3 regions of the Corynebacterium lehmanniae genome follow, and region 3 is predicted to be linked to each of the others. Evidence: predicted binding sites of a transcription regulator. Region 3 holds the regulator's gene; each other region holds the start of a gene.
The links. Region 3 encodes LexA, which represses DNA repair genes until DNA is damaged. Its sites were predicted from a motif close to CGAACANNTGTTCG; they were not measured.
Positions count from the first base shown of each region.

Region 1: the regulator LexA is predicted to act here: its motif matches at 7,166-7,179, upstream of ACF3NP_RS02150 (SAV_6107 family HEPN domain-containing protein).
Region 2: the regulator LexA is predicted to act here: its motif matches at 3,881-3,894, upstream of ACF3NP_RS11550 (HNH endonuclease signature motif containing protein).

Region 1 is NZ_CP170998.1:437,977-447,917, forward strand. It holds gene ACF3NP_RS02115 (polyadenylate-specific 3'-exoribonuclease AS) at 1-7, shown strand, start outside; gene ACF3NP_RS02120 (class II 3-deoxy-7-phosphoheptulonate synthase) at 88-1,476, shown strand; gene ACF3NP_RS02125 (protein kinase domain-containing protein) at 2,250-3,590, opposite strand; gene ACF3NP_RS02130 (Rv2175c family DNA-binding protein) at 3,589-3,978, shown strand; gene ACF3NP_RS02135 (alpha-(1->6)-mannopyranosyltransferase A) at 3,881-5,386, opposite strand; gene ACF3NP_RS02140 (polyprenyl synthetase family protein) at 5,386-6,468, opposite strand; gene ACF3NP_RS02145 (GNAT family N-acetyltransferase) at 6,514-7,077, opposite strand; gene ACF3NP_RS02150 (SAV_6107 family HEPN domain-containing protein) at 7,233-7,667, shown strand; gene ACF3NP_RS02155 (DUF3040 domain-containing protein) at 7,779-8,150, shown strand; gene mraZ (division/cell wall cluster transcriptional repressor MraZ) at 8,557-8,991, shown strand; gene rsmH (16S rRNA (cytosine(1402)-N(4))-methyltransferase RsmH) at 9,182-9,941, shown strand, end outside.
Region 2 is NZ_CP170998.1:2,418,574-2,428,514, reverse strand. It holds gene ACF3NP_RS11580 (UDP-glucose dehydrogenase family protein) at 1-815, opposite strand, end outside; gene dcd (dCTP deaminase) at 867-1,430, opposite strand; tRNA gene ACF3NP_RS11570 (tRNA-Gly) at 1,492-1,562, shown strand; gene ACF3NP_RS11565 (hypothetical protein) at 1,587-2,192, opposite strand; gene ACF3NP_RS11560 (hypothetical protein) at 2,192-2,779, opposite strand; SAM riboswitch class IV at 2,796-2,930, opposite strand; gene ACF3NP_RS11555 (esterase/lipase family protein) at 3,009-3,830, shown strand; gene ACF3NP_RS11550 (HNH endonuclease signature motif containing protein) at 3,982-5,505, shown strand; gene ACF3NP_RS11545 (VanW family protein) at 5,570-7,225, opposite strand; gene ACF3NP_RS11540 (glycoside hydrolase family 3 N-terminal domain-containing protein) at 7,344-8,555, opposite strand; gene ACF3NP_RS11535 (DUF2613 family protein) at 8,636-8,845, shown strand; gene ACF3NP_RS11530 (alpha-(1->3)-arabinofuranosyltransferase domain-containing protein) at 8,861-9,941, shown strand, end outside.
Region 3 is NZ_CP170998.1:643,088-653,028, forward strand. It holds gene dapF (diaminopimelate epimerase) at 1-221, shown strand, start outside; gene ACF3NP_RS03065 (hypothetical protein) at 231-746, opposite strand; gene ACF3NP_RS03070 (hypothetical protein) at 766-1,518, opposite strand; gene hflX (GTPase HflX) at 1,589-3,124, shown strand; gene nagB (glucosamine-6-phosphate deaminase) at 3,125-3,850, opposite strand; gene ACF3NP_RS03085 (solute carrier family 23 protein) at 3,950-5,260, shown strand; gene ACF3NP_RS03090 (HPr family phosphocarrier protein) at 5,338-5,607, opposite strand; gene ACF3NP_RS03095 (DeoR/GlpR family DNA-binding transcription regulator) at 5,741-6,529, opposite strand; gene lexA (transcriptional repressor LexA) at 6,601-7,281, opposite strand; gene ACF3NP_RS03105 (hypothetical protein) at 7,492-7,872, shown strand; gene nrdR (transcriptional regulator NrdR) at 7,929-8,387, shown strand; gene hrpA (ATP-dependent RNA helicase HrpA) at 8,403-9,941, opposite strand, start outside.

The DNA of each region.
Region 1 (9,941 bases), 210 kb from region 3:
CAAATAGTGAGATTCATTCTTCGCATTTTGGGAAATTGCAGGTGAAATGGGTTGTAGTGCGGTGGGATTCGTGCTACTACTGATTGGGTGAGTTGGACAATCGACATCCCCAAAGACGTACTGCCGGACCTGCCCCCGCTGCCGGGCGACCTGAACGAGCAGTTCCAGGACGCAATCTCCCGCGACGCGAAGCAGCAACCCTCCTGGGACCCCACCCAGGCGCAGTACGTGCGCAAGATCCTCGAGTCCGTGCCGCCGGTCGTGCTCGCCCCCGAGGTGGAGGAGCTGAAGGCCCAGCTGGCGGACGTCGCCAACGGCAAGGCGTTCATGCTGCAGGGCGGCGACTGCGCCGAGACCTTCGAGTCCAACACCGAGCCCCACATCCGCGCCAACGTCCGCACCCTGCTGCAGATGGCCGCGGTGCTGACCTACGGCGCGTCCATGCCCGTCGTGAAGCTGGCGCGCATCGCCGGCCAGTACGCGAAGCCGCGTTCCTCTGACCTGGACGCGAACGGCCTGCCTAACTACCGCGGCGACATCGTCAACGGCGTTGAGCCCACCGAGGAAGCCCGCCGCCACGACCCGGCCCGCATGGTCCGCGCCTACGCGAACTCGTCCGCAGCGATGAACCTGGTCCGCGCCCTGACCGCGTCCGGCACCGCCGACCTGCACAACATCAACGACTGGAACCGCGAGTTCGTGACCAACTCCCCGGCGGGTGCGCGCTACGAAGCTTTGGGACGCGAGATCTCCCGCTCCCTGGCCTTCATGGACGCCTGCGGCGTGCGCGACGACAACCTGCGCACCTCCAACGTCTACGCCTCCCACGAGGCGCTGCTTGTGGACTACGAGCGCGCCATGTTGCGCCTAGCCACCGACTCCAAGGGCGATACCAGACTCTACGACCTGTCCGCCCACCAACTCTGGATCGGCGAGCGCACCCGCGGCATCGACGACTTCCACGTCAACTTCGCCGCCCTGATCTCCAACCCGATCGGCATCAAGCTCGGCCCGACCACCACCCCGGAGGAGGCCGTCGCGTACGCCGACAAGCTGGATCCGGACCGCATCCCTGGCCGCCTGACCATGGTCATCCGCATGGGCCAGGACAAGGTCCGCGAGGTCCTGCCGGGCATCGTGAAGGCCGTCGAGGCGTCCGGCCACAAGGTGGTATGGCAGTCCGACCCGATGCACGGCAACACCTTCACTTCCTCAAACGGATACAAAACCCGCCACTTCGACAAAATCCTCGACGAGGTCCAAGGCTTCTTCGAGGTCCACCGCGAGCTGGGCACCCACCCGGGCGGCATCCACATCGAGCTCACCGGCGAAAACGTCACCGAGTGCCTCGGCGGCGCCCAGGACATCACCGACGTCGACCTGCCCGGCCGCTACGAGTCCGCCTGCGACCCCCGCCTCAACACCGAGCAGGCCCTCGAGCTGTCCTTCCTCGTCGCCGAGATGCTGCGCTACTAGTCTTCAGTCGGCCCGCTTGTGTGCTCTGCTGGCTTCCCAGGGCCTTCGGGGCCGGCGGGTTTTGTACGAATCGACAACGCTCCGGCATTTCCCCAGGTGGGGGAATGGAGACCCGGGGCGTTTTGTCGATTCGTACAAAATTGCGCTGCTTGCGGACTCCGCATTGCGGACAACTCAGCCAGCACCAACGGTTGGTCGACGCCCAGTTTTTGTAAAACTCGGCCGCGATTTGGGGGAAGTGACCGAAATCCCCTAGTGGCGTTGAGTGGCGCGCCGGGTTTTACAAAACGGCGGACTATGCAGCTGCATATTGGCGGGGCACCGCTTGCGGGATCCGCATTGCGGACAACTTGGCTGGCGCCAATGGTTGGTTGGCACCCACTATGCAGGTGCATAGCGACGGCCCGGCGGTTGCGGGATCCGCATTGCGGACAACTCGGCCGGCACCAATGGTTGGTCGGCGCCCACTATGCAGCTGCATAGCGGTGGGTGGTGGTCCCTCGTAAAAGTTGACACTTTGCTGAAATCGGCCTTCGGTGACCTGCGGAAATGTTGGGCTGTCGTCAGATCTTGCGAGAGCCGGAAGGTGGCCGGAGCTTGCAGGCTCCGCATTGCGGACAACTCGGACGCCACCAATGGTTGGTCGGCGCCCAGTTTTTGTAAAACTCGGCCGCGATTTGGGGGCAGGTGGCGAAATCCCCTGGTGGCGTTGAGTGGCGCGCCGGGTTTTACAAAACGGCGGACTATGCAGCTGCATAGTGGAAGTCGCCCGGCTAGGGCTGGGGAACGATGACCTCCGGGATTTCGCCGTACATGCCGGAGCCGAACCACCAAGCCCCCAGTGCCACGGCGACGATCGCGATGATGACGAAGACGGTGTACAGGGCCACGCCGAACGGGGAACGGTTCGACACGGGGTTAACGGAGGGACGTCGGGAGGCGGGCTCGCGGGAGGAGGGGGCCTCCGGGGCTGCAGGGGAAAGCGGCCCCGGAACAGGCCTCGGCGCAGGTGCCGGGCCAGCGGCCGGCGCAGGCGCAGGACCGGCAGCCGCACCTGCCGCGGGCCACTGGCCACGGGTCGGGCCGGGCGCTGGTTGGGCGGGCCTGGCGGGGGAGGGGGAGACGCGCGTGGGGGCGTCGTCACCGGGGAAAAGGCGCTGGTGGGCCGCGCCACCTGCGCCGCCAGCGCCACCAGCCCCCGCGGCCAGTCCGAGGTTCGTCGGGTGCTCGGCGGCGCGGTGCGCGGCCGAGTTGCGCGGCGCCGGCACGGTGTAGGACGGAAGCCGCAGCTCGCTGGCCACATCGTCCAATGCCGCCAAAAACTCCGCGGCGTCGTGGAACCTGTCGTGCGGGTTGCGGGCGGTGGCGGTGGCCACGAGCTCGTCGAAAAGCTTGGGCACCCCCGCGATCAGCGAGGACGGCGCGGGCACATCGGAGCGTAACCGGGCGTAGGCGTGGGCCAAGGGGGTGTCGCCGCTGAAGGGGGTGCGGCCGGTGAGTAGTTCGAAGAGGACGATGCCGGCGGAGTAGACGTCGGAGGCGGCGGTCAGCGCCCCTCCGTCGACCTGCTCGGGCGAGAGGTAGGCGACGGTGCCGACGATCTGGTCGGTGGATTGGGTGGTTTCGGCGGCGGCACGCACGAGTCCGAAGTCGGAGAGCTTGACGCGGCTGGAGGCGTCGATGAGCACGTTGTCGGGTTTGATGTCGCGGTGCACCATCCCCTTCGCGTGCGCGACCGAAAGCCCGGTGAGCATGCCGCGCATCACGGCCGCGGCGGCGTGCGGGGGCATGGGGCCGCGCTCTGCCAGCAGCTCGCGCAGGGTGCCGCCGGTGATCAGCTCCATGATCAAAAACACTTCGCCGCCGGATGCGGAGAAGTCGTACACGTTGACCAGGTTCGGGTGGCTGAGCTGCGCCATTGCGCGGGCTTCGCGGCGGAATCGCTCGCGGAACACTTCGTCGTGCACGTACTGCTCGTGCATGACTTTCGCGGCCACTTCGCGCCCGAGCCGCGCGTCGACGCAGCGGTAGACCGTGGCCATGCCGCCGCGCGCGATTGGGCGGTCGACAACGTAACGCCCGTCCAGTGTCGTGCCTGCGCGCAAGGTTGCCATGTGTACCAGAGTAGAATCGCCGACCGTGAGCGCACAAACGAATCTTGAGCAATTGCTTATCGACGAAACCCTGCTGCCGTTCCCGGATGTCGCCGAGAAGCTGGGCGTGCCGGTGACCAAGGTGCACGACTACATCGGCGCGAAGAAGCTGGTGCACTACGTCAAGGACGGCAAGAAGGTTGTGCCGGCGAGCCTGTTCGGCGAGGACGGCTTGAGCAAGTTCGTCTCCGGCGCGATCACGGTGCTTTTCGACGGCGGCTACGACGCCGACGAGATCCTGGCGTTCCTGTTTACGCCGGATGATTCTTTGCCGGGGCGTCCTGTGGACGCGCTGCACGGCCAAAAAGCTCGCGAAGTGATCCGCCGCGCGCAGGCGATGGCATTCTAGCCGGATCCCTAAACAGCCACTCCACCGCCACGACGGCGGCGGTCGCGGCAAAGGCGAGGAACCACATGTCGTAGAGGCGGTGGTTGCCGCTGCCCTTGAACGCCAGCGCCACGACTATTGACGCCCCGACGGTCACCCGCACCACCCAAGCCGGCGGCTTAAACGTGCCAGCTAGCGAGATGACGGAGGCGTAGTACCAGGGCAGCGTCACCGCGTTGGCGGCAAACGCCACAGTGTATGCGGCGGTGGTGCCGGCGACGGCGCGGCGCTCGTAGGCCTCGCCGCGGCGGGGGCGGAAGATCCACCACACCACCGCCAGGCCAACCAGCATGAGCACGGAAAAGACGGTGCGGGTCCAGCCGAGGGCGGTGTTGTAGCGGAACGTGTCGTCGAAAAGCTGGAGCACCGGCGTGATCAGTTCGGCGGCGAGGGTGGGGCCGGCGAGCGGGTTGATCACCTTCGAGTTGCCGGTGATCTCTTCGAGCCACCCCCAGGTGGTGCCGGATGCCCACGTGACCAGCTGGATCACGGCGACGTTGACGGCGAGCGCCCACGCCCCGCCAGCCACGAGCATGCCGGCGGCGCCAAGCGTGGTGGTGCTGCGGCGCTGGACCATCAGCCAAACCACGAACGGCAGCGCCACCGCGGCGGTGGCTTTCAGCGACACCGCCAGGGCGATCAGCGCGATGCCGGGGGTGCACCAGCGGCTGCGCAGGCACGACAGAAGGCCCACGCTGACCAGACCGACCATGACGGCCTCGTTGTGCATGCCGCCAATGAGGTGCAGCAGCATCACCGGGTTGGCCGCGCCCAGCCACAAAGCGAGCGCGGGATCGCCGCCGATCTGCGTGGCAATGCGCGGCAGGGCCCACACGATCAACGCGAAACCCGCCAGCGAAATCAGCCGGTAGACCACCAGGCCCAACGTGACGTTCTCGCCGACCAGCCACGTCACCGCCTTGCCCACGCCGAGGTGCAAAGGACCGTACGGCGTGGTGGTGTTGCGCCAGTCGTGGGAGACCTCCCACAGGTACGGACCCGGGTTGACGGCGGCGCCTTCGGAGTACGGGTCGAAGCCGTCGCGAAGCATCGCTCCCTGCATGAGGTAGGAGTACACGTCGCGCGACAGGATCGGCGCGGACAGCGCGAGAACGCCCGCCCACCAGCACACGCTGCGGCGCACCTGCGCCAGGCCGGGCCGGGTTTTCCACAGCAGCACCCACGCCACCACCAGGCCGAAAATGCCGGCGGTGAGCAGCACGTCCATCAGCGCGCGGCCGTGCCCGTAGGACAGGTGCTCCAGGCCCACCGCGCGCAGCAGGCCGCCGCGGTAACGGGTCGCGCCGGCGCCGAACGAGCCCACGGCGATCAGCGCGCAGGCGGCAACGCCCAAATGTTGCGGGCGCATCACATCCGCCGGTCGGTGGCCTTGTGCGCGAGCACGGTGAGCGCTTCAACGGCGGCGTCGTTGATGCCGGCGCCGGCCAAAAAGCCCAGGCCGGAGGCGGTGAGCTCCTCGATGCGCGCCTCCACCGCGTCTTCCGCGCCGCTGGAGCGGATGAGCGCTGCTAATCGACGCAGCTCCGCCTCGTCCTCCGCCCTACCAATCCCGTCACGCAGTTCCTGCGCGGCGGCCGGGTCTGCTTGGTCCAGCAGCTCGAGGGCCGTGGCGAACAGTTCCGTGCGCTTGCCTTCGCGGATGTCGTCGCCGGCCGGCTTGCCGGTGACCGCCGGGTCGCCGAACACACCGAGCAGGTCGTCCCGCAGCTGGAACGCGATGCCGATGTCGCGGCCGTAACCACGGAAGGCGTCGATAAGCGACTCGCCCGCACCCGCAAGCGCCGCACCCAAGTGGAGGGGGCGCTCGATGGTGTACGCCGCTGTCTTGTAGCGGTTGACGCGGTTGGCCATCTCCACGGATTCGCTGCCGAGGCTCTCCAGCATCATGTCCAGCAGCTGGCCGCCGATGACCTCGGTGCGCATGCCCACCCACGGCTCCGCGGCGCGTGCGAGCGCGTCCTGGGAGACGCCGGAGTAACGCCACATGTCCTCAGCCCAGGCGAGTGCGAGGTCGCCGAGCAGGATCGCCGCGTTCGTACCGTAGAGCTCCGCGGAGCCGAGCAGGCCCTGGCTGCGGTGCTCCGCTTCGAGCGCGCGGTGCACCGTGGGGTTGCCGCGCCGGGTGTCGGAGGCGTCGATGATGTCGTCGTGCACCAGCGCGCACGCCTGGATCAGCTCCAGCGAGCTCACCGCGCGGAGCACTGCCGCGGGGTCCTCGGTGCCGTGAAGACCGCCGGCGCCGACGAACCCGGCCCATCCGTACGTGGGACGCACGCGCTTGCCGCCGCCGAGGACAAATCGCCGCAGGTGGCCCACGGCGTGGGCGACAGGCTCACCAATGGTTTCGACAGCCTTCGCGCGCTCGTCAAAAAACGCTGCAAGATGCTGCTCCACCTGTGCCGGTACGTCCTCGAGCCCAAGATTTTTCACGCCCACGCTCCTCGTGCCTGAAAATTCATGCTTTCCCTGCAAACCCTACCCAGTGCGGTTTTGCAGATCGAGGGCGAGGATGGCGAAGGGCCGTTTATCTCCCTCATAGAGGAAATTGCGCGCCACGTCCGTGAATCCGAACTTTCGGTAGAGACCGAACGCGTTGTTCGCCTCGCCCGCAGCTTCCGGCGTGGACAGCAGCGCCCAGCGTGTCGGGGCTTCCCGCAGCAGCTCCGTGAGCAGGCGGGAGCCCAGACCATTGCCTTGCAGGGCAGGGGAGACGTGCACCTCCGCGACCTCGAAGTAGCTGCGCAGCATGTCCCGGTCCTGATCTGTGATCCCGCCGTTCGCCTCCATCGCGCGCACGAGCTGACGGTCCCACCAGCGCTCGCGGGTGCCGATGAAGCCGTAGGCGATGCCCACGACTTGGCCGCCCTCGATCGCCGCGATCGCGGTGAAACCGGGGGAGCGCACCTCGCCCTTCCACACCTGGATGCGTTGGCGGCGCATGGCCCTCGGGTACCCCATGGCCTCTATATAGATGTCCACGAGCGTTGGGGCGAGCATGAGGAACTCGGCTGCCGTGAGGCGCTGGATGGTTGCAGTCACCCCTCTATGGAAGCACTTGCGGGTGCTCGGCGTGGCAAGAACCCAAACAATGATTCGAACAAATGTGCCCTTGGGTGCCGGGTGGTGTCGAACGGGTGTTTTAGGGTGAGCTCATCACTTGAACGAAAGCAATGTTTACGCAGGAGGAAGCGATAATGGGAAGCGTAGTTTCGGCAACAACCGGCGCGGTCTACGGGCGGGGTGCCCGTATAAACAAGACCGACCAATTCCTGGCCGCGGCCGAGGAGCTGATCGGTCTGGCGCACGATGATTTCGAGGCCGGCCGCCACGACGTGGCAATGGAAAACGCCTATCGCGCGGCACTTCGGGTCGCCGGGGCGCGCAACGCGAGCTCGCCGATCGTGCGCAAGCGCAAGCGTCTGCCCACAAGCGCGTGGGACAAGCTCGCGCTCACGGGCGACGACGGGGCGCACTGGGCGGCCGTGTTCAAGCGCTATTCGGCGCAACGCGGCAGGGTGGCGTCCGGCATTGAAACGGATCCGGGCGCGGTCGTCGTGCACCGCTTGCTTGCGGATGCAGAGGAGTTCTACCTGTCCACCAGGGCGGGGGAGGCGCCGATGGCCGCCTAGCGGGACGAAGGTGGGGCACGGGAACAATCTGCGTACCATGGCCGTTATACGGATAACGTCAGTCCGCCATCGGTATCTGGAGAGTGAGCAGTGTCTCTATCTGAGCAGGAAATGCGGGCGTTGCGCGAAATTGAGCAGTCTCTCTTCGCGGACGACCCGAAGTTCGGCAGCAGTGTCGTGACTGAATCTGGCTTCGGTTCTGCACCCAAGACCGGTCAATTGACCATGCGTAGCGTCGCGCTGATCGTCCTGGGGCTCGTGCTGCTGCTCGGCGGCGTGGCGCTGGCGAGCCTGAGCATTTGGACGATTGTGCTGAGCATCATCGGCTTCGCCGTCATGCTCTTCGGCGGCATCATGGCCCTGCGCACCCCGTCGCACCAGTCGTCCCCGTCCGCGCGCTCGTCCCGGCAGGCGAAGCCGCGCACCCAGCGCAGCGCAAGCATGGAGGAAAGCTTCCGTCGGCGTTTTGAGGATCGCCAGTAGCGCCTAGCCCAAGCGCCTTCCCGGCATAGCGGGAGGGCGCTTTTTTCGTGCCCGCCCCAAATCCCCCACTTCTCCCCACCTGTGCCCCAAAAGCGCCCAAACCTGGGTGCAGGCGTTCCACTCGGGACGAAAGCCATGGGGTTAAAGAGGTGAAAAGTGGCGTGTGTGAGCCGTGATTCTGGCCCGGTCGGGTAAACTCCCCACGGCGAAATAGCGGCTTTGAGCTGTGAAAACGCGACACGCCAGAACAAAAAACTGCCGAGGTGTGGCGTTTGTGGGGGAAAGTGGGTTAAAGTGGGGCTCAGCGGAGTGACGTGGCGCGCATCTTGACTACGTGCGCGGTGCGGAACGAAGCCGAGAAAATTTCACAGCCAACGTCAGAAAGTGAAGGAAGGTAGGTCGCCGGATGTTTCTGGGAACCTACACTCCCAAGCTCGACGACAAAGGTCGCCTGACGCTCCCCGCGAAGTTCCGTGAGGATCTTGCGGACGGGTTGATGGTGACCAAGGGGCAGGACCACTCGCTTGCGGTGTACCCGCGTGACGAGTTCGCCGCCCGCGCCCGCAAGGCCGCAGCGGCATCCCGCACAAACCCCAAGGCGCGCGCGTTTATCCGCAACCTGGCTGCCAGCGCGGATGAGCAAACGCTCGACGGGTCTGGGCGAATCACCCTGTCCCCGGCGCACCGGGAGTACGCAAGCCTTTCCAAGGAGTGCGTGGTCATCGGGTCGGTGGATTTTCTCGAGATCTGGGACCTCGAGTCCTGGAATAAGTATCAAGAAGAGACTGAAGCTGCGTTCTCCGCGGCGGATGACGACGACATTCTCTCCGGTCTGCTGTAGGGCTGACTACCCGGCAGCAGGCATCGACTACGGAGAGCGTGTACGGACTCTGTCCGGGGCGTGAAGCGTTCTGGTGTACTTCCCCGACATCAGAACAGCCGCCCCGGGCAGGGCTCTATGCGCTCCCCGCGCTGACATCGCTGACACACCGCACGAGCTTGGGACACTAAAGGGACACGGAGGGCATGGCATGGCGAACTTCACGCTCGCTGACGACCCGCACGGTCACGTCCCCGTCATGCGCGAACGCATGGCTGAACTGCTCGCGCCCAGCGTCGAGAAGTTCGGCGCAAATGCGGTGCTTATCGACGGCACGCTTGGCGCCGGCGGCCACACCGAGCACTTCCTCACCGTGTTTCCCAACGCCCGCGTGATCGGCGTGGACCGGGACCCGAACGCGCTGCGTCAGGCGCAGCAGCGCTTGGCACCATTCGGCGACCGCTTCACCGCAGTGCAGTGCCGCTTCGACCACGTCGACGAGGCGGTGGCGGACAACACCGGCGACATCTTCGACACGGCCCGCGAGCACGGCATCGCGGGCGCGCTGTTCGACCTGGGCGTGTCGTCCATGCAGCTGGACCAGGAAAAGCGCGGTTTTTCCTACCGGGGCGACGCCCCGCTGGACATGCGCATGGATCAGACCCAAGGCATCACCGCGGCCGAGGTGCTCAACACCTACAGCCACGGCGACCTCGCCCGGATTTTGAAGACCTACGGCGACGAGCGTTTCGCCGGCAAGATCGCCTCCGCCGTGATGGCGGAGCGTGAGCGCGAGCCCTTCGACCGCGCCGCGCGTCTGGTGGAGCTGCTTTACGCCACCATCCCGGCTGCGACCCGACGCACCGGCGGGCACCCCGCGAAGCGCACGTTCCAGGCGCTGCGCATCGAGGTCAACCGCGAGCTCGAGGCGGTGGAAAACGTCGTGCCCGTGATCACCGACCTGCTCGGTG
Region 2 (9,941 bases), 780 kb from region 3:
TTGGGCAGGCACCCGCCGCCGAAACCGAGACCTGCGCCGAGGAACTTCCGGCCGATGCGGTCGTCGTAGCCGATGGCGTCCGCCAGCTGGGTCACGTCCGCGCCGACGTTTTCGCAGACCTCGGACACGGCGTTGATGAACGAGATCTTCGTGGCGAGGAATGCGTTGGCGGAGACTTTCACCAGCTCCGCGGTCTGCAGATCCGTCACGATGAACGGGGTGTTGTTTTCCAGCGGGGTGGCGTAGACCTCGCGGGCGATCTCCTCGGCTCGGGAATTTTCGGCGCGGTGGCCCAGCACGATGCGGTCCGGCTCGATGGTGTCCTTCACGGCGTAGCCCTCGCGGAGGAACTCCGGGTTCCAGGCGATCTCCACGGTCGCTTTGTTGCCGTGCCCGGCGGCGAGTGTGTCGGCGCGTTCCTGCAGGGCGGCGGCGGTGCCGACCGGGACGGTGGACTTGCCCAGGATCAGGTGTTCGCCCTCGAGCTGGGGCACCAAGTCGTCGATGACGGCCTCGACGTAGCGGGTATCTGCCGCGTAGGAGCCGCGCTGCTGCGGGGTGCCCACCCCGATGAAGTGCACGCGGCCGAAGGCGGCGGCTTCGGCGTAGCTCGTCGTAAAGCCAAGGCGACCTGCCTCGATGTTGCGCTCCAGAACCTCGGGCAGGCCCGGCTCGTAGAACGGCACCTTGGAGTTCTTCAGCGCCTCGATCTTGGTTTCATCAACGTCTACGCCCAGCACCTCGTGGCCGAGTTCAGCCATGCACGCCGCGTGCGTCGCGCCAAGGTAACCAGTGCCAATCACAGTCATCCGCATAAGTGGCCATTATGCCGTGGAGCGGCGACGTCGGCAGGGTGAAGAACGGATTTACTGGAAGTTCAGGTACGCCTTCGACGGGGTGGGGCCGCGCTGGCCTTGGTACTTCGAGCCGAGCTTGCCGGAGCCGTACGGGGTGTCCGCGGGCGAGGTCATGTTGAACAGCGCAAGCTGGCCGACCTTCATGCCCGGCCACAAGACGATGGGCAGGTTGGCCACGTTGGACAGCTCCAAGGTGATGTGGCCGGAAAAGCCCGGGTCGATGAAGCCCGCGGTGGAGTGTGTGAGCAGGCCCAGGCGGCCCAGGGAGGACTTGCCCTCCAAGCGGCCCGCCAGGTCCGCGGGCAGTGTGAAGCACTCGAGGGTGGAGGCGAGCACGAACTCGCCGGGGTGCAGGACAAACGCGTCGCCGTCCGGCACCTCGACGAGCGTGGTCAGATCCGGCATCTCCTGCTTCGGGTCAATGTGCGTGTACTTCGAGTTGTTGAAAACGCGGAAGAACTTGTCAATGCGCACATCGATCGAACTCGGCTGAATGAGCTCGGCATCGAACGGCTCGATACCGAGGTGGCCGGAGTCAATGGCATCGCGGATGTCGTGATCTGAAAGCAACACGAATCAGAGTGTACTTCCCTGTTTTGGGCCGCGAATCCGTGGTGCTAAAGTTGGCAGAGCTGCCGGCGTAGTTTAGTGGTAGAACATCAGCTTCCCAAGCTGAGAGTGCGAGTTCGATTCTCGTCGCCGGCTCTCTTTTCTTTTTCGGGGTGCGGGCTACAAGAAGTAGCGGATCTTCCACGGCACCTCGGGGCCGTACACCTGCCTCGAACACGGGCGCATGTCCGCACGTGCGAGGGAGATGAACGGGTCCTTGATGCCGCTTTCCTCCGGAAAATTGCACTGCATTACGTTGTAGCCCACGCAGTACTTCACGGCGAACTGCATTGCCCACGGGTCGTGGTGGAAGACCTCGTCAACGCCCATTGGTGTGGCAATGACCGTGCGCAAACCGGTCTGCTCCACGACCTCCACGGGCTGCCAGTCCTCGTCGGTGTGCATGGTGGCATCCCATATCTCGCCGCCGAGCACATGGTGGCCGTTCCCCTCCACCTCGCACTCGTCCGCGTCGACATAACGTCGCGCCACCCACACCGGCGGCGCGGAAATCAGCTCGCCGGAGGAGTTGCGAAACGCTTTGCGCCCCGGCGAATACTCGAAAAGGAACCCGAGGCGGCGGATGCACTGCAGCGCCTCCTTCGAATTCGGGAACCGAAACGTGAGCAAGAGCTGTCCCACGTTCACGGTGAAGTAGCGGCCGTTTTGGAAATTGCGGGTCGCGGTGAGGAAGACGGTGGGGTCCGGGAGGTCGTCGAAAAGCATTATGCGTGGCTGCAGGGCCCGATCGGCTTCGAGGACACCACGCTCACCGGGTAGCTTCGGCCGTTAAATTCGCCGCGCAACACAGGCCACTCGCGGTTGTAGGAAACGGCGTTGGCCAGGCGCTCCGGATCGTGGTGGTAGCAGGTGTACACGCCGTCTTCGGTGGAAAAGATCAGCTTGTTGCCGTCGTGCTCGATGATGGTGATAGGCAGCCAGTCTTCTTTGGGCCCGTTGGCGGCGCGCAGCACCGGGATCCAGTGCCCCTTGTGGCCGTTGGCAACCAGGTCGCACTGGTCGTGGCCGCACGGGATGCGCTCAGCGGGCGGCTCTGGCAGCGGGATGACGGTGCCGTTTTTGTCGCGGATTGCCCCTTCGATGGCGGAGTACTCGAACTTTGGCCCGGTGCGGCCGACAAAGTCGAAGGCCTCCATTGCCGACGGGAATTCCGCGGTGACAGTGTCATCGGTGCCGTCGATGGTGAAGGTGACGGTGCTGATGTTGACATTGCCCAGGGTTGCGGGCGCCCAGTCGTCGGCGAAGATGGACTGGCTGGACTTGTTGGACATGTCGTTCATGTCGGAGGACATGGTTGATCTCCTTTGAGAATCGCACTTCCGGCGCGGCGGTTGCACGTGCCGGCGGATCTTCTCCCGGGGGCACCGTGCGCGATGTGCGCGGTTGCCAGCCGACGAGCCGGGAGGCTTTCCCCTTATGCAGGGTGCGTCGGACTTCTTGATCCAGGACCAGACAATAACAGACCGCTTGGTCTACCGCAAGTGGGGCCGGAGGACGTCGATAAGCAATATGCTCAAAAGGATGAAACTCAGCAGCGCGATGATGACACTGGCGGCCGGGTACGGGGCGGTGCGCGGGCTGCAAAACCGCCCGCCGATGCCGTTCAACGACCGGAATTTTCAGCCCACACACCCCACGCCGGTGATGTACGTGCACGGGATCAACTCGCGCACCGCGGCGTTTGAGGCGAACGCGCAAAGGCTCAAAGAGCAGGGGTTTTGGGTCTGGGGCTACGACTACGGCGACATGATCGCGCCCGGGTTTTTCGGCACCGGGGACCTGAATTCAATCGTGGGGGATGTGGAAGAGCACGTGGACCGCGTGCTGCGGAAAACCGGCGCGGAGCAGGTGGACATTGTGGCGCACTCGCAGGGCGCGCTGATGACCAAGCTGTTCATCTCGCGCGGAGGCGCGGCGAAGGTGCGGCGCGTGGTGGCGATGGGCGGCAACTTCCACGGCACCGACTTCCGCGGGATGGCAGGACAGATGGGCGCGTTCGCCTCGAAGCACCCGCACTTCACCGCCCTGGTCGCGCCGGGGGCGGCGCAGCAGCTCGCGGGTTCCGCCTGGCTGCGCGAGTTTGCGAGCGGCCCGGACACCGCGCCGGGGATCGTGTACACCTCCATCTACTCGCCGGCGGACACGGTGGTTACGCCGACATCCACGTCGATGCTCGAGGCCGTCCCGGGTGCGGACGTGGCGAACATCGACTCCGGGCAGTGGTACGACGGCTACGCGCCCCACCATTCGTTGATGCCTCGTGTTCCTCTCTATGCGGAGCTCACCTCGTGGGGGCTACTGCGCGAGGTGGGCGACCATGTGCCGCCTGCACATTTTGAGTGAGCACCTATTGCTTATCGACGAGCTAAAGTTGCTGGCCGCTTAGGGTTATTCGAACATGTGTTTGTGTTTGTGGGGGTCGTGTCGGAGGCGTGTCGTAGCGTATGCATTGTTCATTCGTTGACAGTGCGTTTCCGGAGGGAGGGATGCGGCCATGACCACGGTGATTGACCACCACGTGGACCAGCTCGTCGATAGCCTGAAAGCTCTCGAGGCGCTCATGATGCAGCCCGAATCCCTCCACCTGCTGTCCACGCACCAGGCGATGGAGCGGCTGCACGCGGCGCTTCCACTGCTGTCCAACGCGAACATCGCGTTTGCGCACCTGTGCGAGCGCGACGGGGCTGGCCGGCTGGTCGGCGCGAACCACCCTGTGGAGTATTTGACCAAGCAGCTCGGGCTCCCTCGGGCCGACGCCTTTAGCCTGCTCAACCAGGCGAAGACGATGTTCGGCGAGGTCGAGGTGCCGACGCCGCCGTCGGATCCGCTGATGGAAGAGGAAGAGCGCGAGAAGCAGGCCGAGGAAGAAGAACGCCGCAAGGAGGAAGCGCGCAAGGCCAAAGAGCGCGCCCGGAAGGCCGCGGCGAAGGCCAACGCGGAAAAGAAGCGCATCATCGAACGGGCGCTGATGCAGCTCAACGAGCACTCGGACCCGGGCCGCGACGAGATCTACGCGCAGGCGCTCGAGGCGGCGGAGACGATGTCCGCGGAAGAACTGCGGAAGCACGTGAACACACTGGTCAAGCGTGCCAACCGCAAGGGCCGGGACTACGAGGGCAACAAGGACCCGCTCGCCGCGTTTAAGAAGAGAACCATGATTTTCGGCGAGGAGGACAGCGACGGCGGTTCCTGGGGGCAGATCTACTTCGACAAAGCCAGCCGCGCCGCGTTCGAGGCCGCGCTGGCCGCCGGCGAGTCGCCCGGGGCGAACCTGCCGCCCGGCGCCGAGGACAAGCGCACCCGCGGGCAGCGGCGGTTCGACCAACTCATGGACATCGTTGGTGACCACGCGAACTCCTCCACCGCGGCGCGCAAGGGCATCGGCACCGTGGTGATAACGCTGACGCTGGAAGACCTCATGGGGGCGGACGCGTACACCGAGTTCGCCACCAACACCTCGGTGTCGTTGACCGCGTTGGACATAGTCCGGCTCGGACTGGCGGGAGACTCCTTCGCCCTGCAGCTGGACTCGTGCACCGGGGTGCCGCTGTCCCTCGGGCGGGCGCGGTTGGCCAGCGTGGAGCAGAAGCTGGTGCTTTTGGCCATGCAGCAGGTGTGCGCCTGGACCGGGTGCACCAAGCCGGGCGTGGAACTGGAAGCCCACCACACCCAGTCGTACCTGCACGGTGGTCTCACAGACCTGGAAAACCTGGTCCTCCTGTGCCGCGAGCACCACATGTGCAACAACGACAACAGGGACGGCGCCGGCGGCAAGGGGCATTTCGAGAAAGACCCCTCCACCTGGGACGTCACCCACCACCCCGCCGACGGCGGGCCACCGACACCGACCACGACCCGCCAGTACCAGGAATCGCCTGGTCAGAGGACTATCAGGCGGGTGCGGAAAAAATACCCCGCGTTCGACGACCCACCGAACCAGACAATCACCGACCCGCCGTTATTCGACATCGGCGATGGGTCCAGGGCCGGCCCCGACCGGGGCGGCAACATAGCGTGAACAATGGACGCGCGGCATTCGGTGCCGCGCGGGTGTGGGGTGCGTGGCGGCTAGTTGCTAACCGCTAACCGCAGCGCACGATCGGCTGCGGGTCGTACACCGTGGTCTGGGTTTCTCGGCTGAGCTCGTTTCCGGCGAGGTCGTAGATGATGCGGGTGTCGGAGGTGGTGAAACCAGGCGCGCCCGAAGACGGCGCACAGTTCGAGCCGGAGACGTTCACCGGCTGGGGCTGCGTCTGCGCCCACCGGCCACCGTTGACGGACTCGACGGTCACGGTCTTGACACCCATCAGGCTCACCGTGACCTCACCGCCGCCGACGCTGTTGGCGATGCGCACCGGGTACGGGCTGTCGTTGCGGAACTGCAAGTCGATCGCGCCCTCGTACACGGTTGCCTCGCGGCCGGCCGGGTAACGGGAGATGTAGTAGGAGTGCGGCATGTGCGCCACATCCGTCATGCCGGCAAAGTAGGAGGCGTTGTACAAAGTGGTGGCGAACTGGGAGATGCCGCCACCGACCGCGGTGTCCGCGCGCCCGTTGAGGATGATGCCGGACTCCACATACCCCTGCGCGGGGCCGCGCGGGCCGGTGTAGCCGTTCAGGGAGAACGTCTCGCCCGGGTTCACAACCGCACCGTTGACGGTCTGGGCCACCAGCGCAATGTTGGTGCCGGACGCGCCCGAGTAGCCACTGGTGGTGAACGAGCCGACAACGTCGTTGAAGGTGGCGTTCTGCGCCTGCTCGGTGGTGAACTGCGCGGGCACGTCCTTGTACACCGCGTCCCATTCGCGGGAAGCCCCGCCGGTCAAGCGCTTTTCAAAGCCGGCCAGGGTGGCGTCCCAGTCCACCACGGAGCCGTCGACGGACGGTTCGACGCCGCCTCCGGCCAGCACGCGCGCGTTCTTGCCCTCTACCTCGGTCTCCGCGAGCTGGTCGCCCAGGATTGTGCGCGCCGCATCCAGGTTCACCTCGGGTGCAATGCGGCCTTCCACCGCGGGGAACTGCACGATTTCGCCGATGCGGTCCTGCGGCACCGCGGCGGCGACGCCGTCCTTGCCGGTGACGGTGATCGGTCCGTCGAGGGCGGCGCGCACGGGACCGCCGAGCGCGGCCTTCATGGCGTCGTCGTTGATGGCGGGCTGCACCTCTTTCGGCTCCACCTCAACTCCGTCCGGGTTGAGCCAGCCGGTGGTCACCTCGTCGCGAAGCGTCGTGCGGTCCACGTCCTGGCCGAGCTTCGGGTCGGTGGTTTCGGCCTTGCCGCCCTGCACACGGATAGTGCCGTCGACGGGGTCCACGTGCAGCTCTTCGATCATGCGGTCGAGCTGGCCGCCCAGGGCTTTGTCGTCGACGGTCGGCACAACATCCACCTCGCGGGTGGTAAACAGTCCGCGGAAGCGCTCGACGGGGTTAGCGGTCTCGATGCCGGCGGCGTCCACCGTGGCATCGAAATCGATGCCCAGGCCGGACTTCGCGGGAACGAACTCGGTGGCCTTCTCCCCCGCCTTGACCGGCACGGCCTTGTCGGCGACACCGCCGAGTTCGGCCTGCAGCTTTTCGCGCGCCTCATCAGGCGCCATGGCACCGATGTCCACGCCGCCGACCTCGGTGCCGCGGGGGACGTTGCCCCGGTGGGTAGCCAGATCCGCCAGATAGATCGCGAGCGCCACGGCGAGGATGCCTAGGAGCACACTGAGCGTGATTTTGGCACCGCGGCCCATCACGCCCGGCCCGCCCTTGGCGGTGCCTGCGCGGCCCTTCCTGTGCGAGGTTGCCTTCACCGTAGTCACGGGCCCCACAGTAATGCAGATCTTTGATCTCTCATAGCCGGAGAGACGCCTACAACCCCACGTCGATGAGCTGCTGCTGCACCCTCATTGCGGCCTCGTCCACTCGGGCTTCGGGGATGTAGCCGTTGTGCACGCACCACACGATGTGGTCGATGATGCCGGGCAGGTCCGCGCCGGAGGACCACAGCGCCTGGTCAGCGCCGGAGCCGATCGCCCTGGCCACGGCGTCGCGGGTGGGGGCGTAGTCCAGGATGCCGCGCATGCCTGACAGGTCGTCGGTGACCACCACGCCTTCGAAGGGCACGCCGCCCGGGTAGTCGCCGGTGCGCAGGAGCCGGTAGGTGTCCGGGTTCATGGAGCTGGGCACACCGTCCGGCCCGAGGCCAGGCACGATCATGTGGCCCATCATCACGCTGGCGCGGGGGAACTGTTCCAGCAGCGGGCCGTAGGGGCGCAGGTCCAGCTCGCGCATCTGGTCCAGCGGCGGGGTGACGGCTAGGTGGTGGTGCGTGTCCCCGGAGGCGCGCCCGTGGCCGGGGAAGTGTTTGAATGTCGGGGTCACCCCGGCGTCGATAAGCCCTTGCGAAAACAGTCCGGCCACGCGCACGACCTCGTCGGGGTTGCCGTGGAAGGAGCGGTCGCCCACGATGTCCAGGTCGGTCACGTCGAGGTCCAGCAGCGGCGCGTAGTCCACGTTGATGCCGTGGGCGCGCAAGGATCGGCCGATGTCGTAGCCCGTGCCGCGGATCACCTCGGGTGGCTGCCCGGCGAGCGCGCGCGGCGGCATAAATTCGCCGAGGACCTGCGTGTGCCGCTGCACGCGGCCGCCCTCGAAGTCGATGGCGACGCTGAACGGCCGGTGGTACTGGGCGCGCAGGGCGTTGATGTCGCGGCCCACCTCGGTCAGCAGCGCCGGTTCAGCCCAGCTGGGGATGATCAGCCCGCCGACACCCTGGTCCAGCGCGAACCGCGCCTGGTCGTAGTTGGCCACGCCGACCACCATGAGCGAAGCAACCTTTTGCCGCAGGTCGTCCGGCACGCGCTGCTGCGCGGGCGACAAGGGTGCGGGCGCGGCCGGGGGCGAAGTAGGCGGCACCATCTCGGGGGCTTCTTGCTCGTCGACGTCCTCCCGGCCCGCAACCGCAGTCTCCAAAACCGCCGACTCAGCAGCGTTGTCCTCAGACTGTTCGGCGCATCCGGCGAAGCTGAACGTCGTTAGGCACGCAAGTGCGAGCAATGCCGCACCTGTCCGAGCCCGCATGTACCTGTCCCCTTGTAAGCTGTTTCAAACCCTGTTTCAAACCACAGTCACTGTACCCGCTGCTGGTAGGCTTCTCCGACATGTCCCATCGAGTATTTGCCCTGCCGGCGTCGCTTGCCCGGCGCGCCACCGCGCCCGTTTTGGCCAGCACGGTCGTTGGCGTGGTGCTCGGTGTTGTGGGGGTGCTCGGCATCGCGTCCGTGTCCGGGCAATCCGCGGTGCCACAGGGTACGGCGGTGCCAGCGGATGAGGCGGTGCTGGGCGGGCCGGAGTACGGCTCGAGGAAGTAGGCGCTGGTGCGGGGGATGCGCGCGCACCTCGCGGGCTGGCTGGTTCTGCTCGTTGTTGTGCTTGCTCAGCCGCCGGGGCACGTGGCGGCGGACACGAAGTTCGATCTGATCGCCGACCCGGGGCGGTTTTTGCGCCGCGCAACCCACGCCTACACGGACGAGTTTCCGCTGGGCCAGGTGCAAAACCAGGCGTACGGGTATTTGTTCCCGCAGGGGCCGTTCTTCTTGGCGGGGGATCTGTTGCACGTGCCGGATTGGTTGATCCAGCGCGCGTGGTGGTGGCTGTTGCTGGGGTTGGCGTACTCCGGCACGCTCGCGTTGGCGCGGCGCGTAGGCATCCGCGGCACGTTCCCGCAGGTCCTCGCGGCGGCGGTGTACGCGCTGAGCCCGCGCATCCTGACCACTCTCACCGCGATTTCCTCGGAGGCGTGGCCGGTGGTGCTCGTGCCGTGGACGCTGATCCCGCTGACGCGCCGCAACCCACAGGTGGCGCCGGCGGTGGTGGCGGTGGCGTGCATGGGCGCGGTCAACGCCACCGCCACCATCGCCGCGTGCCTGCCGGCGTTCGTGCTGCTCATCGCGCGGCGTGCTTATAAAACCGCCGGCAAGTTCGCCGTCGGGGCGGCGGCGGTGTCCGCGTGGTGGATCGGGCCGCTTTTGGTGCTGGGCCGCTACTCCCCGCCGTTCACGGACTTCATCGAGTCCGCCGGCGTGACCACCGCGTGGCTCAACCCGGTGGAGATCCTGCGCGGCACCACCAGCTGGACGCCGTTCGTGGACACGGAGCGCGCCGCCGGCCACCTGCTGGTGGCGGAGCCGACGTTCGTCATCGCCACCTGCCTCGTCGCCGCGTTCGGTCTCGCGGGCCTGGCGCGCCGCGACATGCCGTGGCGCGGGCCGTTGCTCGCGGTGTTCGCGGTGGGCTTCTGGGTGCTCGGCTCGGCGCACATGAGCACTTCGCTTTACGACGGTGCTCTCGCCCCCTTCCGCAACCTGCACAAATTCGACCCCCTGGTCCACCTGCCGCTCGCGCTCGGCGCCGGGCACCTGGCCGCGAACGTGAACCGACCGAAGGCTGTCGGCATCACCCTTGCCG
Region 3 (9,941 bases):
ACATGCGCGTGTGGGAGCGCGGCGTGGGCGAGACCCGCTCCTGCGGCACCGGTACCGTCGCCGCCGCGCAGGCGGCTCTTGCGGACGCGGGCATCGAAAACGGCTCCGTGATCGTCAACGTCCCGGGCGGGGCCGTTGAGGTCGTGCTTGACGGCGGCGAGGCCACGATGACCGGCCCGTCCACGATCGTGTTCCGCGGGGAGCTGGCGGACGAGCTGTAAGCCGAAGACCTACGCCGGGCCGATGTCTTTCGCGGCCCGGCGTGCGTCGTCCCAGGCCTCCTGCAGTTCGAAGGCGCGCTCGTCGGCGACAGTCAGGATGCGCTCCAACTGCGCCTTGTCGGTGGAGGTGGACTCCAGGTAGCCGTCGATGCGCTCCAAAAAGCGGCGGGCTGAAGAAGCCCGCAGGAGAAACTCGTTGACTTGCGGCACCGAGTTATCCGGGTTGGCCAGGGCAGGGTAGTGCAACGTGCGGTCCGCGATGTCGGAAGCGGACGCACCGTGCTGCAGCAGCTCGTAGGCGTCGAGCACCTCGGCGATGTCGTCGCGCGCATACTGCAGCGACGATCGGATCGCCAGCACCTCCGGGTCAATCTGCACGCGTCGCACGAGCAAGATTGCCCCGATGATCAGCAGAGCCGACAGCATTAGACCCGGCAGTTTGAGCGTGAACACCAGCAGCACAACGGCAGCGAGCACGAGTGCGCCGATCAGCGCTCTTGAGAGATCCCTGTTCGGTGAGCTCATCGGGAAGCCCCTGTAACGGCTAGTGGCCGCCGCACCCGCAGGATCCGCCGCAGCCCCCGCAGCCGCTGCCGGAAGGCGTCGGAATGGAGCCGGCCATCACGGCGGTGCCCGCGATCACGGAATCGCGTGCGGGCAGCTCGCCGTCGGGCAGGCACACGTCGAACGGGAACGCCGCATCGACGGAGACGTGGATGAAGCGCTGGCCGGTCAGCGCGGAGGTGCGGTACTCCGCCTCTAGCACGCGGGCCGAAAACTCGGCGCTCGCATCCGGGGTGGTGGCGCTGCCGCTTGCCACGGCCTCGGCGCCGGGGGAAGCTACGGTGCCGACAACGGCGCCCGGGTGCAGGGCCAGGTAGGCCTCGGTGGATTCGTAGCGGTCCACCGCCAGGCCCAGGGCTGTGACGGACAGTTCCTGCCACTCGAGCGCGGGATCGTCCACAAGCAGCGGCTCCTGCGCGAGGTTCACTGTCAGCGACGCCATGGCGTTGCCGCGGGGGTCGACCACATCGGCAAGCGCGACGACGTCGTTAAGCGGCGTGATGTGCGCATAAGTGCGGGTGACCGACTCGAAGCCCGCGAAGGTGGCGAACGGCTCCACAGCCAGGATGTTCAGCTGCGCGCCAGACGGGTCGGTGTACTGGATCAGCTGGCCTCCCCGGACTTCGCCGACGACGGCGAGGCGGTCGGTGGCGATCGCGGCTTCGACCGCGTCCTGCCACTTGTTAAAGCTCAAGCCGAGTGCGGAAAGATCGGTGCTGACTGCTGTGCTCATGGCCGTAGATTCTAGTCAATCGCCCCAACCGGGAAGAATCCTGGGCCTTGCCGCGTTTAATCGGGTAGATATGGCAGTGACAGATTCAACACACAGGAAAGATCGCTTTTTGCTTGAAGACGAACTGACGCCCGAGCAGCGCACCCACGACGAGCTGCTGCGACAGGCGTTTCGCCACAACGAGCCACAGCCCGGTGCGGAACCCACGGTCGGTGCGCTGGACCTCGCCGACCGCAACGCGTTCCGCAGCGTTACCGGAGCCACCGAACTCCGCTCTGAAGAACAGACCGACGGGTACGAGGTTGAGTACCGCAAGCTCCGCCTGGAGGAAGTGCTCCTCGTCGGCGCGTGGACTGAGGGAACCACTGCGGAGATGGAGGCGAGCATGTGGGAGCTGGCGGCGCTGGCGAAAACTGCTGGCGCCGACGTGCTGGACATGCTGTACCAGAAGCGCGACAAGCCGGACCCGGGCACCTACATCGGCTCAGGCAAGGTGGCGGAGCTGCGCGAGATCGTGCAGGCCACCGGCGCGGATACAGTGATTTTCGACGGCGAGCTCTCGCCGTCGCAGATGATCGCGCTTGAGGAAGCGCTAAAGATCAAGGTGATCGACCGCACCATGCTTATCTTGGACATCTTCGCCCAGCACGCGAAGAGCAAAGAGGGCAAAGCCCAGGTGAGCCTCGCGCAGATGGAGTACCTGTACAGCCGCACCCGCGGTTGGGGCGGCAACCTGTCGCGCCAGGCTGGCGGCCGCGCCGGCTCCAACGGCGGCGTGGGCTTGCGTGGCCCCGGTGAGACGCGTATTGAGGCGGACCGCCGCCGCCTGCGCACCGAGATGGCGAAGCTGCGCCACCAGCTGCGCGACATGACCACGGCGCGCGAGGTCAAGCGCGCGCAGCGCCAGCGCTCCACCATCCCGAAGATCGCGATTGCCGGCTACACCAACGCGGGCAAGTCCTCGCTGATCAACGCGATGACGGGTGCCGGCGTGCTGGTGGAGGACGCGCTGTTTGCCACCCTGGACCCGTCCACACGCAAGGCGAAGCTCGCGGACGGGCGCAACGTGGTGCTCACCGACACTGTCGGGTTTGTGCGCCACCTGCCCACGCAGTTGGTTGAGGCGTTCAAGTCCACGCTTGAAGAGGTCGCCGGCGCCGACCTTTTGCTGCACGTCGTGGACGGTTCGGATGCGTTCCCGCTGAAGCAGATCGAGGCCGTCAACGAGGTGCTCGCCGAGGTCACCCGCGATTCCGGCGAGGAAATGCCCCCGGAGATCGTGGTGGTCAACAAGATCGACGAGGCCGACCCGCTGGTGCTGGCCGAGCTGCGCCACGCGTTTGAAAAAACCGGCCGCACGGCAGTGTTCGTCTCCGCGCTGACCGGCGAGGGGATTGAGGAGCTTGAGGCGCGCATCGAGCAGCACCTCAACTCCGTTGACGCGCACGTGACCATGGTGGTGCCCTACACCCGCGGCGACGTGGTCAGCCGCGTCCACGACGAGGGCACGGTGCGCTCGGAGGAATACGAGGAGGCAGGCACGCGTATCGACGTCCGATTGCCCCGCGTCCTGGCCGAGCAGTACGCGGAGTTCGTAGTCAGCTAGCTATCGGTTGAGCTTCGCCGCGGCATCATCGTCGAGGATGACCGTGGTGCGCGGGTGGTTCTGCAGCACCGACGCCGGGCAGCCCGGGGACACCGGTCCCTCCACCAGCGCCTTGACCGCGTCGGCCTTGTTCGGGCCGGTGGCGATGAGCACGATGGTGTGCGCCTCCATGATGGTGCCCACGCCCTGGGTCAGGGCCTTGCGCGGCACCTGGTCCTCGTTGTCGAAGAAGCGGGCGTTGTCCGCCACCGTGGTGGGGTGCAGGTTGATTTCGCGCGTGCGCGAATCAAGGGCGCTGGGCGGCTCGTTGAACGCGATATGGCCGTTGGCGCCCACACCGAGGATTTGCACGTCCACGCCGCCGGCGGCTGCGATGCGCTGCTCGTAGCTGCGGGTTTCAGCCTCGGTGTCCGCCGACAGGCCGTCGAGAGACTGCACCTTTGCATCGTCGATGTCGACATGGCTGGTGAATTCTCGGCGGATGGTGGCGTAGTAAGACTGCTCGTCGGAGCGTTCCAGGCCGACGTACTCGTCCAGGAGGAACGCGTCGCACTGCGCGAAGCTCAAGCCTTCCTCGCGGTGGCGGCGGATCAACTCCATGTACGTGGGGGTCGGGGTCGAACCCGTGGCCAGGCCGAGGGTCGCGCCGCTTCGCACGAACGGTTCGATGATGTCGGCTGCGGACACGCCTACTTCTTCGGCGGTGGGGCGCACAATGATTTCCATGGTGCTCAAAATAGCAAGGCCACACTGAGAGCTATCTACTTTGCCCGCCAGGCACCCCCGGCACAGGAAAAATCAGTGGAGGGGTGATAATGGCATTTCGTGACTAACACTTTCGGCTGGACCATTCACGGAGACGGGCGCACAGTGCGCCCCGGGGCTGTTGTCGCCCCGGACGAGCGGCTGAGCTGGCCGCGCACCATCGGCATCGGCATGCAGCACGTGGTTGCAATGTTCGGAGCCACACTGCTGGTGCCCACCCTGACCGGATTCCCGGTGAACACCACGCTGCTGTTCTCCGGCCTGGGCACCATCATCTTCTTGCTGATCACCCGCAATAAAGTGCCCAGCTACCTGGGTTCGTCCTTCGCCTTTATCGCTCCGCTGACGGCTTCGCAGCAGTATGGCGTCGGCGCGCAGCTGGGCGGGGTGCTGCTGACCGGTGTGGCGCTCATCCTTGTCGGCATCGTCGTTGAATGGGCGGGCAAACGCGTCATCGACGCGGTGATGCCGCCCGTGGTCACCGGCGCCATCGTCGCGCTCATCGGCTTCAACCTGGCGCCGACCGCGGTGTCGAACGTGGAAACCCAACCCTGGGTCGCGGCGGTAACGCTGCTGACGGTTGTGGTGGTCACCGTGGCCACCCGCGGCCTGCTCTCGCGTCTATCCATCCTCATCGGCGTGCTCGTCGGCTGGCTGTTCGCGGCCTTGACGGGCGGCTTGGGTGAGGACGCACTGCAAACGATCGCCGACGCCCCGTGGATCGGCCTGCCGCAGTTCCACCGCCCGGAGTTCCACGTCTCCGCCGTGCTGGTGACCCTGCCGGTGCTGGTCGTGCTGATCGCGGAGAACGTCGGCCACGTCAAGGCCGTATCCGAGATGACTGGACGCAACCTCGACGACATGCAGGGTCGCGCGCTGATCGGCGACGGTATCGCCACCACGCTCGCCGGCGGCTTCGGCGGGTCCGGCACCACCACCTACGCCGAGAACATTGGCGTGATGGCGGCGACGAAGGTGTACTCCACCGCAGCGTATTGGGTCGCCGCCGCGTTTGCGATTGTGCTGGCGTTCATCCCGAAGTTCGGTGCCGTGATCTTCACCATCCCCGCCGGCGTGCTCGGCGGCGCGTGCCTGGTGCTCTACGGGCTCATCGGCATGCTGGGCGTGCGTATCTGGCAGGACAACAAGGTGGACTTCACCGATCCCGCGAACCTCACCGCGGCCGCGGTCGCGCTGATTGTGGGCATCGGCAACCTCACTCTCGATGTGGGCGCTGTAACGCTGGAAGGCATCGCGCTGGGCTCCGTCGGCATCATCGTGATCTACCCGCTGATGCGTTGGGCGTACGACACCTTGGGGGAGGGGCAGTACCGCAAGGACTTCGAGGTGCCGAAGCCGTCGACGTTCTAGCGTCCGGTACTTGCTGCACGCGAAAACGCCCGGGCGACGTGTGCCCGGGCGTTAGCTCGTCGTAAAGCGAAAAGCGCTTACTCCTCGTCGAGGTTCTGCTCGATCAGCGCCGCAATCTTCTCCACGGCATCGGCGTTGTCGGAAGTGACAGTGACCTCGTCGCCGTGCTCCGCGCCCATCGCCATGATCATCAGCGAGGATGCGGCATCGGTCTCGTCGTCCTCGTCGCCGCCGACAAGCGTCAGCAGGATCTCGTCGTCGTACTCGCCGGCAGCATCTGCGATCACCGTGGCCGGGCGAGCGTGCAGCCCGACGGTGGAACCGACCTTCACAGTCTTGGAAGCCATTCGGGTGTCCTTTCCGTTGTTTTTCATTCAGGTCTGCAACGAGTGTAGGTCGCATGCATGCGAAGGTGCCACCATTTTCGCGCAGAAAGTCAAAGAACGCCCCTGTGGAAGACGTCGGGTGGCGCCCCGAGGGTTACTGGGGTTGCGCGAGCACGACCTCGATACCGTGCGAGCGCAGTTCGTCCACGAACGCGGAGGGCGCTTCGGCGTCGGTGATCACCACGTCGACGTCCGTAAGCGGCGCGAAGCTGACCACATAGTCGTTGCCCAGCTTCGTGGAGTCGCACAACACGACAACCCTGCGGGCGTTGGTGACCATCGCGGCCTTCACCGCCGCCTCCTTGGCGTCCACAGTGGACAGGCCGTGGCCGATGGACAACGCGTTGGTGCCCACGAACGCCACGTCGGCGCGCAACAGAGCGAGGGTGCGAAGCGCGGTACTGCCGACGACTGCCTGACTGATCGGCCGGACTGAGCCGCCGAGAAGCTGCACATCGTGCAATCCGGAATCGCTCAGCTCCAATGCAGTGGGGATGGAGTTGGTCACCACCGAGTACTCCCGGTCCCCGCGGGTCTCCGCCAGACGCTTGCCCAGGCTGCTGATCGTCGTGCCCGAGTCCAAAAAGATGGTGCAACTTTGCGCATCCGGCACGAACTGCAGCGCGGTTTCCGCAATCGCGGCTTTAGCGGCAAGGGAGGCGCGCTGACGCGTATCCAGCGGAATTTCCGTCGAGCGGTAAGACTGGCTCGCCACCGCGCCGCCGTGGACGCGGTGCACAGCGCCTTCGTCGTGCAATGCCGAAAGGTCACGGCGGATGGTCTCCGCGGTGACGTCGAAGCGCTGCGCCAACTCAGTGACGTTGACGCGGCCTTCAACTGCGGTCAAAGACGCGATTTGGCGTCTACGCTCCTCGGCGTACATCGATCTCCTGCGCTTGTCGCTATGTGATTTCCGGTCTGTGGGGCTGCGGCTGCTCGATGCAAACGCACCGACTACAGCGTACGGAACACCGAGATGACACGCCCCATGATCTCCGCTTCGTCGCCCTTAATCGGCTCGAAGGCATCGTTGTGGGGCAACAGCCACACACCGGTGGAGTCGCGATGGAACTCCTTGACCGTCGCCTCACCGTCGAGCAACGCCGCGACGAACTCGCCCTCCTCGGCGTTCGGCTGGGAGCGGACAACCACCCAGTCGCCGTCGAGGATGCCGGCGTCGCGCATGGATTCGCCGACGACCTTGAGCATGAACACATCGCCGTCACCGAGCAGCTCCTCGGGCAGGGGGTAGTAGGTGTCCACGTTTTCCTCGGCGAGGATCGGGGCACCCGCGGCAATCTGTCCGACTACCGGCACGTAGCGGGCATTGCCAGAATCTTCCGGCTTCGCCTCTTGCGGCTTGCGCTTCTTTCGGCCGGCTTCCGGCATTTGGCGCAAGTCCACGGCGCGGGGCTTGTTCGGGTCGCGGCGGAGGAATCCCTTCTTCTCCAGCTCTTTGAGCTGGTATGCGACAGATGAGGTGGACTGCAGCCCGGCCGCGTCACCGATCTCGCGGATGCTCGGCGGGTAGCCACGCAGGACCACAGCGTCTTGGATGACCTGGAGGATCCGGCGCTGGCGGTCTGACAGCGCGTTGTAATCCGGGTTGCCTGGATCGGACTTCTTTCGTGCCATGACGTTCTCCTTGGACTCGGTGGCGTTGTGCGCCTACGAACCTACCAGATAGGGCACTCATGTTCGATGGGCGCAAGCATTGGGTGGACACGTATCGAACGTGATGCTATAAATCGAACACGTAAGCGTATTCGAACAAATGAACGTTAGAACGTTCGAGCGTGTCGGTGCCGAACGTAGAGTGTGCCGCAGAAAGAAGGGAGACACACCATGTCAGTTGCAATCAATCCAGTACACAACACATTAGTTGGACGCACCGGAGCCGCATCTGTGGTCCCTCCGGCAGAAGTCTGGGATGTTGATTCCGCGCCGAAGCGTCGAACAGGCGGCGCCGGTGTTCGAGCGATTTCCGGCTCTCATCGAACGGATGCTCGCTCATCTGCCAAGGGGAGTCTTGACGGTTCCTCCAATGTGAACGCGTTCGAAACACGGCACGAGACGCGCGATACGCTCCTGCTCGGCGTGTGCATGACTGCGGCGCTGCTTATCGGTTCGGCATTCGGCGGTGTTTTCTCGGCGCAAACAGAGGATCCTTCGTCCATGTCCAGCGGCCAGGCGGCTCATTCGGCTGTGGCGGCAACTGCGCGCTAGGCAGGGCGTAGACTCACGGCTACGCCAAGCCTTGAAAACTCTGGGGGTGGAAGACCATGTTTTGTCCTTTTTGCCACAACGAGCAATCTCGTGTGACTGACTCGCGGCTGGTCGAAGCCGGCTCAGCAATTCGCCGCCGCAGAGAGTGCACCGAGTGCGGGGGGCGTTTCACCACAGTGGAAAAGGCCGTCCTCACTGTTGTGAAACGCAACGGCGTGAGCGAACCGTTCGACCGCGACAAACTCATCGTCGGCGTGCGCAGAGCATGCCAGGGCCGCGATGTCACCGACGACGCATTGAAGCGTCTGGCCCAAGAAGTGGAAGAGACTGTGCGCGCGCAGGGCAGCTCGCAGGTGCCCGCCCACGAGATCGGTCTGGCCGTCCTCGAACCGCTGCGTGCCCTCGACGAGGTGGCGTACCTGCGCTTCGCGTCCGTGTACAAGTCGTTCGAGAGTGCGGACGACTTCGAATCCGAAATCCGGCTCATGCGCCGCCGCGACCGCGAAGACTTCTAGCCTGCGGCCACGGCGCTAACGCAGCGCGTCAATCTTCTTCTCAATGCGACGCTGGCTCACCGGTCTCGGCGTGCCCAGCCGCTGCGCAAACAGGCTCACCCGCAGCTCCTCAATCAGCCACAAGATGTCCTTGTAGGCCTTGGTCTTTGTCCGGCCCGCAGGCAAGGACTTCATACGCTGCGCCAAGTAAGCCTTCACCGAATCAATCACGGACTGCCGGTCGGCGTCGCGGTCCGGATCTAGGCGCATGTCCTCCAACCGGATCCGCATCGCGTCGATGTAGCGGGGCAAATGCTGCAAGTGGCCGATGCCGTGGACAGTCACCGCGTGCTTCGGCAGGAAGAACTGCAGCTGCGACGTCATGTCGTCGATAGCTGGGCCTTCCCACTGCCGCAGCTCCGCTGCAATGTTCGCGTACTCCGCGAGTGCCGGCGCCAACGTGACCACCACACGGCGCACACCTCCTGCGACCTGGGGCCGGATTTCGCCCACCAGCGCGTCGAACTCCTCGGGGGAGCGCACCGGCCCGCCGGAGGAGAACATCAGGTCGCGGATCACAGCGACGCGGGCGTCCTCCACAAGCCCATCGGCGCCGCCGTGCGGGTAGCGGTCCACCGCCACCTTCTGCCGCAGCGGCAGCCCCTTGGTCATCTGCCCCGCGTTGACCGTGATCTCCCGCAGCAGCAGCGTCAGCGTCGCCGTGACCATCGAGGCGTCCGCGGCGGCCTTCGTCGGATGCACGGTGACCTTCACGCCGTCCTTGGTGGCTTCGAGTGCCGGGTAGGCGTCGACCTCGTTGCCGTCGATAGTGGTGGTTACCGTCTCCGGCACCGCGCCGAGGGAGTCGGAAGTCCACTTCGCCACCGCATCCGATTCAGATGTGCGGCCGGCCTTGGACACGGAGGACTTGATCTTGCCGGCCTGGCGGCGCTTCAACGCACCGAGGTCCGTGTCGTGGTCGACCACTTTGCCGCGGCGGTCAATCGCGGCGAAGGTCACTTTCAGATGCTCGGGCAGCGCAGAAGGGGTGAAGTCGGCACCGTTGATGCCGCGCCCGCCGACGCTTCTAAGCGCCTCCGCAAGTGCCTCGGCAAACTGTGTTTCCCGCAGCTCGCGCTCGCTGACGCCGCCGGCGTCCTGCTGCGCGCGGATCGCGTCGAGGGCGCGCTCGGCGAAGTCTGGTGCCGGCACCACGGTCTTGCGCAGCGCCTTCGGCAGCGTACGGATGTACTCCGCGGCAAGCTCCGAACGCAGTCCCGGCACCAGCCAGTCAAAGCCGTCGGGCCGCAGGTTGGCCAGAAGCGGCACCGGCACGTGCACGGTGACGCCGTCGAAAGGATCGCCCGGCTCGAACTTGTAGCGCAGCGCGTAGTCGATGGAGCCCTGGCGCCAGATCTCGGGGAAGGCGGCGGAGGAGGAATCCACGCCTTCGTCGTCGAGAAGTGCCGCGGGGTCGAAGTCCAAGTAGTGCTTGTCCTCGGCCCGCTTCTTTTTCCACCAGGAGTCGAAGTGGCGGGCGGTGGTCACGCTCTGGGGAAGCCGTGAGTCGTAGAA